Regions from separate parts of the Cupriavidus sp. F041 genome, predicted to be linked through region 1. Evidence: riboswitches for the same ligand, from Rfam matches in the RefSeq annotation. Region 1 holds a riboswitch; the other holds the start of a gene.

Region 1 (4,180 bases):
CTCCTCGGGTGGGATTGGCTCGGGACGGTTGCGGCGCGGCGCCGTCTCTAGTGGTGTGCTGGCATGGTAAGAGCGAGGCGCCGGATAAGCACTTCGCTTTTTTTCATGGGTATGAGAATCTGGAATAGGCGGGAATAGGCGGGCATGGGCGCCAGCCATCGGGAATGGCGGGCGATGCTCAAAGGGGGGAGGGGTGCCGCGCAAGCCGGCGGGGGGGCAGCTTACGCGCGTCCATGCAACGGCGCAGGCGCAGGCCAGTTCAGGGGGCGGCCGCGCCGCCCAGCGCCGGGGAGTCACCGGAAAGCGCTTCCAGCATGGCATCGTGCAGGCGAGCCGCGGCCCAGGTCAGCACGTGCCGGTCGCGCGTGACCAGGGAGATGGTGCGCTCGGGCACCGGCTCTTCCACCTCGATGAAGTCCATATTGTCCGTGACGAACTTGCTGCCGCGCGATTCGCTGGAAAGCAGGATCAGGGTATCCGCCTTCCAGCACAGTTCCAGTGCCAGTCCCATGGAGGTGCACTCGATCACCCGCGCGGGGGGCGCCAGGCCATTGCCCGCGAACAATTGATGAAAGGGCGAACTGGTGTCGGAGAGCGGGTCCAGCACCAGCCAGTCGGCCTGCTGCAGCAAGCGCACCGAGCGGGCCGCGCGCAGCGGATGCCCGCGCCGCGCGGCAATGATGGTCGGCAGGCGGCAGGCCTGGGTGCAATCCAGTCCGCGGTCTGCCGGCAGCAATTGGGATGTCACCGCAAAGTCCATGGTGCCCTCGCGCAGGTGCTCCAGCAACTGCGTCGGTCGCATCTCCTGCACGCGCAGGCGGGCGTTGGGAAACTCGCGCCGGAAGGTGCTCAGGCAGGCCGCCATCGGCCGCATCACCGCCGTGACCGGCGTCACGCCAACCGTGATCTCGCTGACCACGCTGCCCATCATGTCTTCCAGGTCCTCGCGCGCGCGCCGCACGTTCTCGCTGATCAGCCGGGCATGCGTGACCATCCGCTGGCCATGGGGGGTGAGGCGCACGCCCCTGCTCGAACGCACGAACAAGGTGGCGCCGACGCTGCTCTCCAGTTCCTTGATGGCCTTGCTCAGCGCGGGCTGCGTCAGGTGAAGGATGCGCGAGGCTTCCTGGATGCTGCCGGTGTCAGCGATGGCGGCCAGGGCACGCAACTGGTTAAGCTTCATGGGGAGCCTGCGGGGTCGTGGACGCACATGGTAACGGCAAAGCGCCCGGCGCAGGTGGCCGGGCGCAGGGCGCAGTAACGAGCGCCGCAGTTCGCGCTCAGTGGGCCGTTACGCCGGCCGGACTTGCCGCCACGGAAAGCGCCCGTGGGCCCTTGTGCACCGGCAGCTCGCCGCTGAAGGCAAAGTCCACTTCCGGCACATAACCGCTGATGATGTCGGCAATGGCGCGGCCCGAGCCGCAGCCGTGCGTCCAGCCCAGCGTGCCGTGGCCGGTGTTGAGGTAGAGGCCGTCGATCCCGCTGGCACCGATATACGGCACGTTGCCCGGCGTGGCGGGGCGCAGGCCAGTCCAGAAGCGAGCGAGTTCAGGACGGCTCATGCCCGGGAACACGTCCAGCGTGCGTTTGACGATGGCATCGCAGCGCACCGGGTTCAGGTCCATCGCATAGCCATTGAGTTCGGCGGTGCCCGCCACGCGCAGGCGGTCGCCAAAGCGCGAGAACACCAGCTTGTACTCGTCGTCGGTCAGGCTCACGCTGGGCGCGCGCGCGGGGTCGAGCACCGGCAGCGTCACCGAGTAGCCCTTGGCGGGATAGATATCCAGCTTCACCCCCAGCGGGCGCGCCAGCATCGGGCTGAAGCTGCCCAGCGCAAGCACATAGGCATCGGCGCTTTCGATCTGGTAGCCGCCGGTTTCATCGGCGATCTCCACGCCGCGCATCCTGCCGCCATCGGCATGCAGGCGCTGCACCCGTACGCCGTAGCGGAAGCGCACGCCAAGCGCCTCGCACTTGGCCGCCAGCTCGGTGGTGAAGCGGTGCACGTCGCCGGATTCGTCCTCGCTGGTATAGGTGGCGCCAGCCAGGCGCGGCGCGATATTGGCCAGCGCCGGTTCCAGGCGTACGACTTCGTCGGGCCCGATCACGCGGCGCTCGCAGCCCAGTTCGCGCATGATGCGCGCCGGCTCGATGGCCGCGTCGAACTCCTTCTGGCTGGTGTAGAAATGCAGGATGCCGCGCGTCAGGTGGTCATACTCGATGCCGGTTTCCTCGCGCAGGGCCTGCAGGCTGGCGCGGCTGTACGTGCCCAGGTTCAGCAACTGGATCATATTGTGGGTGGAGCGCTTAGCCGTGCACTCGCGCAGGAACTTCAGGCCCCATGACCATTGCGCCGGGTCGGCGCGCAGGCGGAACAGCAGGGGCGCATCCTCCCGGCCCAGCCAGCGCAGCATCTTCAGCGGCGCGGCCGGGTTGGCCCATGGCTCGGCATGGCTGACCGAGATCTGGCCGCCGTTGCCAAAACTGGTTTCCCGGGCGGCGCCCGCATTGCGCTCCAGCACCACCACCTCATGCCCGGCCTTGGCCAGGTACCACGCAGAAGCGACGCCGATCACGCCGGCTCCCATCACGATGACTTTCATTCTTCAGGCTCCGGACAGCAAAAAGGGGCAGACAGGCCATCTGGCCTGTCTGCCCCCACTGTCCTTTTGCCTGAGAGATTCGCCGCACCCACCACGGGTGCCGGCTTGCCCCTTCGGCGGCCGCATGCCGCGCCACGCTTGGTGGTCCGGTCCGGCGCTCTCCAGTTTTATCGGTTTCCAGTCTTCTGCACCTGAGCGTTTCAGGGGTACGCCTTCGGTAGAAACGCCCAACCTGATATGACGGGGGGCGCCTCGTTCTCCTGGAAGCCGCACCATAGCACGCGTGGCGGGGAGACTGCAAGGGCAGTATAGGTAGCGGGCGTCGGGCCCGCCCGCCGATGTAGCAGCGTTTTGTAGCATCTCCTTCTGGAGTCGCCGATTCTTAAACGTTTGAAGTAGCCGCGCGCCGTACCGCTGGAGGAAATCCGGGCATCCGCCCGGCAAGTTGCGCGAGTGCGTCATATCGGACTCACGGAGCTAATCGCACTGACATGGTTCCCCAGCCTCGTAAGGAAACTAAAAGGAGCGTATCCGCAGGTCACGCTCCAACCCGACGTGGACCTTTCGGCTTCATTGCGCGACAAGAAAAGGCCAGGAATTGCTTGAGCTTTGCGAAAGCTGAATCGCCTGGAAGAAATCCAGAAGGGCAGTATCACACTCGATGGGCAAGATATTCACGCGCCATCACTGAACATCAATAAATTCCGCAGCCACGTTGGCTTTGTTTTTCAGCAGTTCAATCTCTTCCCGCATTTGTCCGTGAGCGAGAACATCTGTCTCGCACCGACAAAGGTCGCGTCGAAGAGCAAGAGTGAGCCGAAGCAAAAGGCGCTCGCGCTGCTCGAACGCGTCGGTCTTGGCCACAAGGCTGAAGCGTATCCTCAGCAGCTCTCCAGTGGGCAGCAACAGCGGGTCGCCATCGCACGCGCGTTGGCGATGGACCCACCCGTCATGCTGTTTGATGAGCCTACGAGTGCGCCGGACCCGGAGATGGCGGGAGAGGTGCTGAACGTCATGAAAGGCTTGGCTAAGGACGGCATGACAATGGTCTGTGTCACCCACGAGATGAACTTCGCCCGAGAAGTCGCAGACCGCGTCTGGTTCATGGACCGGGGTGCCATTCTCGAAGAGGCGGCTCCGTCAGCATTCTTCTCGTCGCCGCAACATCCCAGAGCGAAAGCGTTCCTTTCCGACCGCCGTTCGCACTAACTGGCATCCGCCGCGGAACGGATATTCTGAAGGCCATTGCCCTCGGTGCCAAGTTCGTATTCGTCGGCCGGCCATTCGCATACGCAGCCGCCATTGCCGGTGAGGCCGGCGTCACCCACGCCATTGAGTTGCTGAAGGCGGAAGTCTCGCGGGACATGGCAATGCTTGGCATCAATTCCCTTTCCCAACTGGACGCGACGGAGTCGCCTTACCACCATCGCTTACTGCCCGGGCGACGATAAAGAAAGCGAACTGACTCAGGTCCAGTCGGTCAGCGCCAGAACGTCAGCGCCCCTGTCGAGAATCGCGGCCCGCTGCAGCAAGTCGCTAGGGTCGCAGAGCCCAACACAAGTGCCGGCAAGGGTCAT
Region 2 (4,180 bases), on a different contig from region 1:
CCATAGATGGCCTGGTCGTCGTCGCCCACCGCGGTGAAGGCCGGCGCGCGCAGGTGCGAGCCGCCGGCGAGCTGCTTGAGCAACTGGTACTGGCAGGCGTTGGTGTCCTGGTACTCGTCCACCAGGAAGTAGCGCAGCCGGTTCTGCCAGCGCATGCGCACCTCTTCGTTGCGCGCGAACAGCTCGGCCGGCAGGCGGATCAGGTCGTCGAAATCCACCGCCTGGTAGGCGTGCAGCGTGGCCACGTAGTTGCGGTAGATCAGCGCCGCCTGATGATCGTCGGGATTCTCGGCCTGGGCGATGGCGGTCTCGGGATCGACCATGCCGTTCTTCCACAGCGAGATGGTGCTCTGCACGTTGCGGATCAGCTTCTTGTCGGTGCTGGCGAGCTGCTCCTGCACCATGCCGAAGCAATCGTCCGAATCCATGATGGAGAAGCGCGGCTTCAGGCCTACGTGTTCGGCCTCGGCGCGCAGGATCTGCACGCCCAGCGAGTGGAAGGTGCTGACGGTGATCTGCTTGATCGGAATCCGCTTGCCCTCGCGCGTGGTCTTGCCTTCCATCAGCTTGGCAATACGCTCCTGCATCTCCTTGGCGGCCTTGTTGGTAAAGGTCACCGCGGCGATGTGCTTGGGCTGGAAGCCCTTGTCCTCGATCAGGTGGGCGATCTTCTGCGTGATCACCCGGGTCTTGCCCGAACCGGCGCCGGCCAGGACGAGGCAGGGGCCGTCGAGATAGCGGACGGCTTCGGATTGGGCAGGATTGAGTCCGTGGGTCATGCGAGGCGGGGGTGACGGATGCGCAACGCGGCATGCGCGATTGCTGGGCGGAGGCTGGATGTTAACACGCGGCATTGGCCCCGCCCCAAGTAGGAAGTGGCCATCACGGAGCCGGTAACACTTCGTAAGCCCGGGAGCCGCGAACCTCCTGGCCCGTCTAATTTTTATGTCCGGCACGAGTATGCCCCGTGCGGGATGCACTTCACGATACGTTGGAGGGAATCATGAACACCCTGCATTCCTTAAGCAAGGCGGTCCTGATCGGTATCGCGGTAGCCAGCATGGCGGGTTGCGCCGATATGACGCCAAAGCAGCGCAATACGGCGATCGGTGCTGGCGTCGGTGCAGTAGGCGGTGCCGTGCTGACTGGCGGTGACGCACTAGGCACCCTGGGCGGCGCCGCCGTAGGCGGTGTGATCGGTAACGTCACGACCGACAATCATCACAGGCGGTAGTGCGCCGCAGCAGGATGGCGGCCCCAGCCGGATGCGTTGACAAAGCCAGGACGCTCCCGTAAATTGCGCGCATCCGACCGGGAGAGCGCGCGAAGCTTGCGCCGCCGAAGGGGTATCACCCGAAAACTCTCAGGCACCATGGACTGGTCGGATCGGCTTGCAACATGCACACGATGCAAGCCGTACTCTGGAGAGCGGCACCCGCCATTTGCTTGATGAATGGTGAGCGTGCCCACCGAAGGGGCGCGCAAGGCCTGGGTCCTGGTTTAACGGGGCCGCCTTGTAATCTCTCAGGTATCGAGGACAGAGGGGTCATCCGCCGCAGCGGATCTGGCAGCGCTATTGCGCGCCGAATCCTGCGGCGGATGGCCCTTTTTTCGTTTTCGAACCGAGATTAGCCTTCCCCCGAGGATTCCATGACGCTCCAGGCCACGCCCCTCAACGCTATCCACCGCGCCCTCGGCGCCCGCATGGTCGACTTCGGCGGCTGGGACATGCCGGTCAACTACGGCTCCCAGATCGAGGAACACCACGCCGTGCGCACGGACGCCGGCATGTTCGACGTCTCCCACATGTGCGTGGTCGATCTCAATGGCGAGCATGTGCGTGCCTTCCTGCGCGGCCTGCTAGCCAACAATGTGGACAAGTTGCAAACGCCGGGCAAGGCGCTGTACTCCTGCATGCTCGACGAAAAGGGCGGCGTCATCGACGACCTGATTGTCTACTTCTTCGCCGAGGACCACTTCCGCCTGGTTGTGAACGCCGGCACCGCCAACAACGATATCGAATGGATCGCCGCACGCAACGCCGCCACCAATAGCGGCGTGAGCATCACGCCGCGCCGCCACGACAACGCGCCCGACGGCGTGGCCCCGCTGGCCATCGTCGCCGTGCAGGGCCCGAACGCCCGCGCCAAGGTGTGGAGCGCCTTTCCCTCGACGCAGCCCAGCGAATCCCTGAAGCCGTTCAACGCCGTGGTGGTGCAGGATCCGGCGCTCGGCGAAGTCATGGTGGCGCGCACCGGCTATACCGGCGAAGACGGTTTCGAACTGGTGGTGCCGGCCGAGAACGTGGCCGGCCTGTGGGAAAAGCTGATCGCCGCCGGCGTGCGCCCGGCCGGCCTGGGCGCGCGCGACACGCTTCGCCTGGAAGCGGGCATGAACCTGTACGGCCAGGACATGGATATCCACACCTCGCCGCTCAACGCGGGCCTGGCCTGGACCGTGGACCTGCAAAGCGAACGCGATTTCACCGGCAAGGCGGCGCTGGTCGCCGGCGGCCAGACCCAGCAGTTCGTCGGGCTGATCCTGCGCGAAAAAGGCGGCGTGCTGCGCGCCCACCAGAAGGTGATCACCCCCGCCGGCGACGGCGAGATCACCAGCGGCACCTTCAGCCCCTCGCTGTCCCAATCCATCGCTTTTGCCCGCCTGCCGCGCGACGTTGCCATCGGCGCCGAGGTTCAGGTCGAGATCCGCGACCGCAAACTCGCCGCGACTGTGGTTAAACTGCCGTTTGTGCGCAATGGCAAGGCACTCGTGAGTTGAACGCTCGCACCCGGTCACAGCGCGCCCGCCGGCGGTTACCCATCGATCATCGTGTATCGGAAGCTCCGCCCGGCTGGCGCTGAATAACAAATTGAATCTGGAGCAATCCCATGAATTTCCCCGCCGACCTGAAATACACCGAGTCCCATGAATGGGTGCGCGTCGAAGCCGACGGCACGCTGACCATCGGCATCACCGACCACGCGCAGGACGCGCTGGGCGACATCGTCTTCCTGGAACTGCCGGAAGTGGGCAAGTCGGTCGGTGCCGGCGACGCGCTGGCCGTGGTGGAATCGGTCAAGGCCGCGTCCGACATCTACGCCCCGGTGGCCGGCGAAGTGATCGCCGTCAACGATGCCGCCGCCGCCTCGCCCGAGAGCGTCAATGCCGACGCCTTCGACGCCTGGCTGTTCAAGCTCAAGCCGGCCAACAGCGATGACGTGAACGGCCTGATGTCGGCCGACGCCTACAAGGCCAACGTCGGCGCCTGATGCCAGATCGTCATTCCCGCGCCACGGGAATGACGGACAAAGACTGTCCGCGACGCGGCCGGGCCGACCACCCGCCGCACCGCTCCCACGAGATCCTTGCCATGAACGCCCCCCTGCCCATGACTGCCGCCCAAGTTGCCCGGCCCACGCTGGCCGAACTGGAGGCGCGCGACGCCTTCGCCTCCCGCCATATCGGCCCCGATGCCGCCGAGCAACAGCACATGCTCAAGGTGCTCGGCTATGACAGCCGCGCCGCGCTGATCGACGCCGTCATCCCCGCCGCCATCCGCCGCCGCGACGGCATGCCGCTGGGCGAGTTCACCGAGCCGCTGACCGAGGAAGCGGCGCTGGCCAGGCTGCGCGGGCTGGCGAACAAGAACAAGGTACTCAAGAGCTTTATCGGCCAGGGTTACTACAACACCCTGACGCCGGGCGTGATCCTGCGCAATATCTTCGAGAACCCGGCCTGGTACACCGCCTACACGCCCTACCAGCCCGAGATCTCGCAAGGCCGCCTGGAAGCCATGCTGAACTTCCAGCAGATGGTGACCGACCTGACCGGCCTGGATATCGCCAATGCGTCCATGCTGGACGAAGGCACCGCGGCCGCCGAGGCCATGACGCTGCTGCAGCGCGTCAACAAGCACGCTTCCAATACCTTCTACGTGGCCGACGACGTGCTGCCGCAAACGCTGGAAGTGGTACGCACCCGCGCCCTGCCGCTGGGCATCGAGGTCAAGGTAGGCCCCGCTTCGGAAGCCGCCGGCGCCCATGCCTTCGGCGTGCTGTTGCAGTATCCCGGCGTCAATGGCGATGTCGCCGACTACCGCGCCATCGCCGATGCCGTGCACGCCGCCGGCGGCCTGGTGGTGGCTGCCGCCGACCTGCTGGCGCTGACCCTGATCGCCGCG

What was found. Region 1 has a riboswitch for glycine ahead of ACZY0R_RS15985 (D-amino acid dehydrogenase). Riboswitches for the same ligand answer to the same signal wherever they lie in the genome.
Region 2: it holds a riboswitch for glycine, as region 1 does, so the genes downstream of both, gcvT (glycine cleavage system aminomethyltransferase GcvT) here and ACZY0R_RS15985 (D-amino acid dehydrogenase) in region 1, are expected to answer to the same signal.

What each region holds. Positions count from the first base shown of each region.
Region 1 is NZ_JBVASY010000001.1:3,472,430-3,476,609, forward strand. Features, by position in the region: gene ACZY0R_RS15980 (LysR substrate-binding domain-containing protein) at 260-1,183, opposite strand; gene ACZY0R_RS15985 (D-amino acid dehydrogenase) at 1,281-2,603, opposite strand; glycine riboswitch at 2,652-2,778, opposite strand; gene ACZY0R_RS15990 (amino acid ABC transporter ATP-binding protein) at 3,213-3,812, shown strand; partial or broken gene ACZY0R_RS15995 (alpha-hydroxy-acid oxidizing protein) at 3,812-4,054, shown strand.
Region 2 is NZ_JBVASY010000002.1:4,097,274-4,101,453, forward strand. Features, by position in the region: gene ACZY0R_RS36265 (UvrD-helicase domain-containing protein) at 1-779, opposite strand, end outside; gene ACZY0R_RS36270 (YMGG-like glycine zipper-containing protein) at 1,004-1,234, shown strand; glycine riboswitch at 1,303-1,390, shown strand; glycine riboswitch at 1,412-1,551, shown strand; gene gcvT (glycine cleavage system aminomethyltransferase GcvT) at 1,651-2,778, shown strand; gene gcvH (glycine cleavage system protein GcvH) at 2,889-3,269, shown strand; gene gcvP (aminomethyl-transferring glycine dehydrogenase) at 3,371-4,180, shown strand, end outside.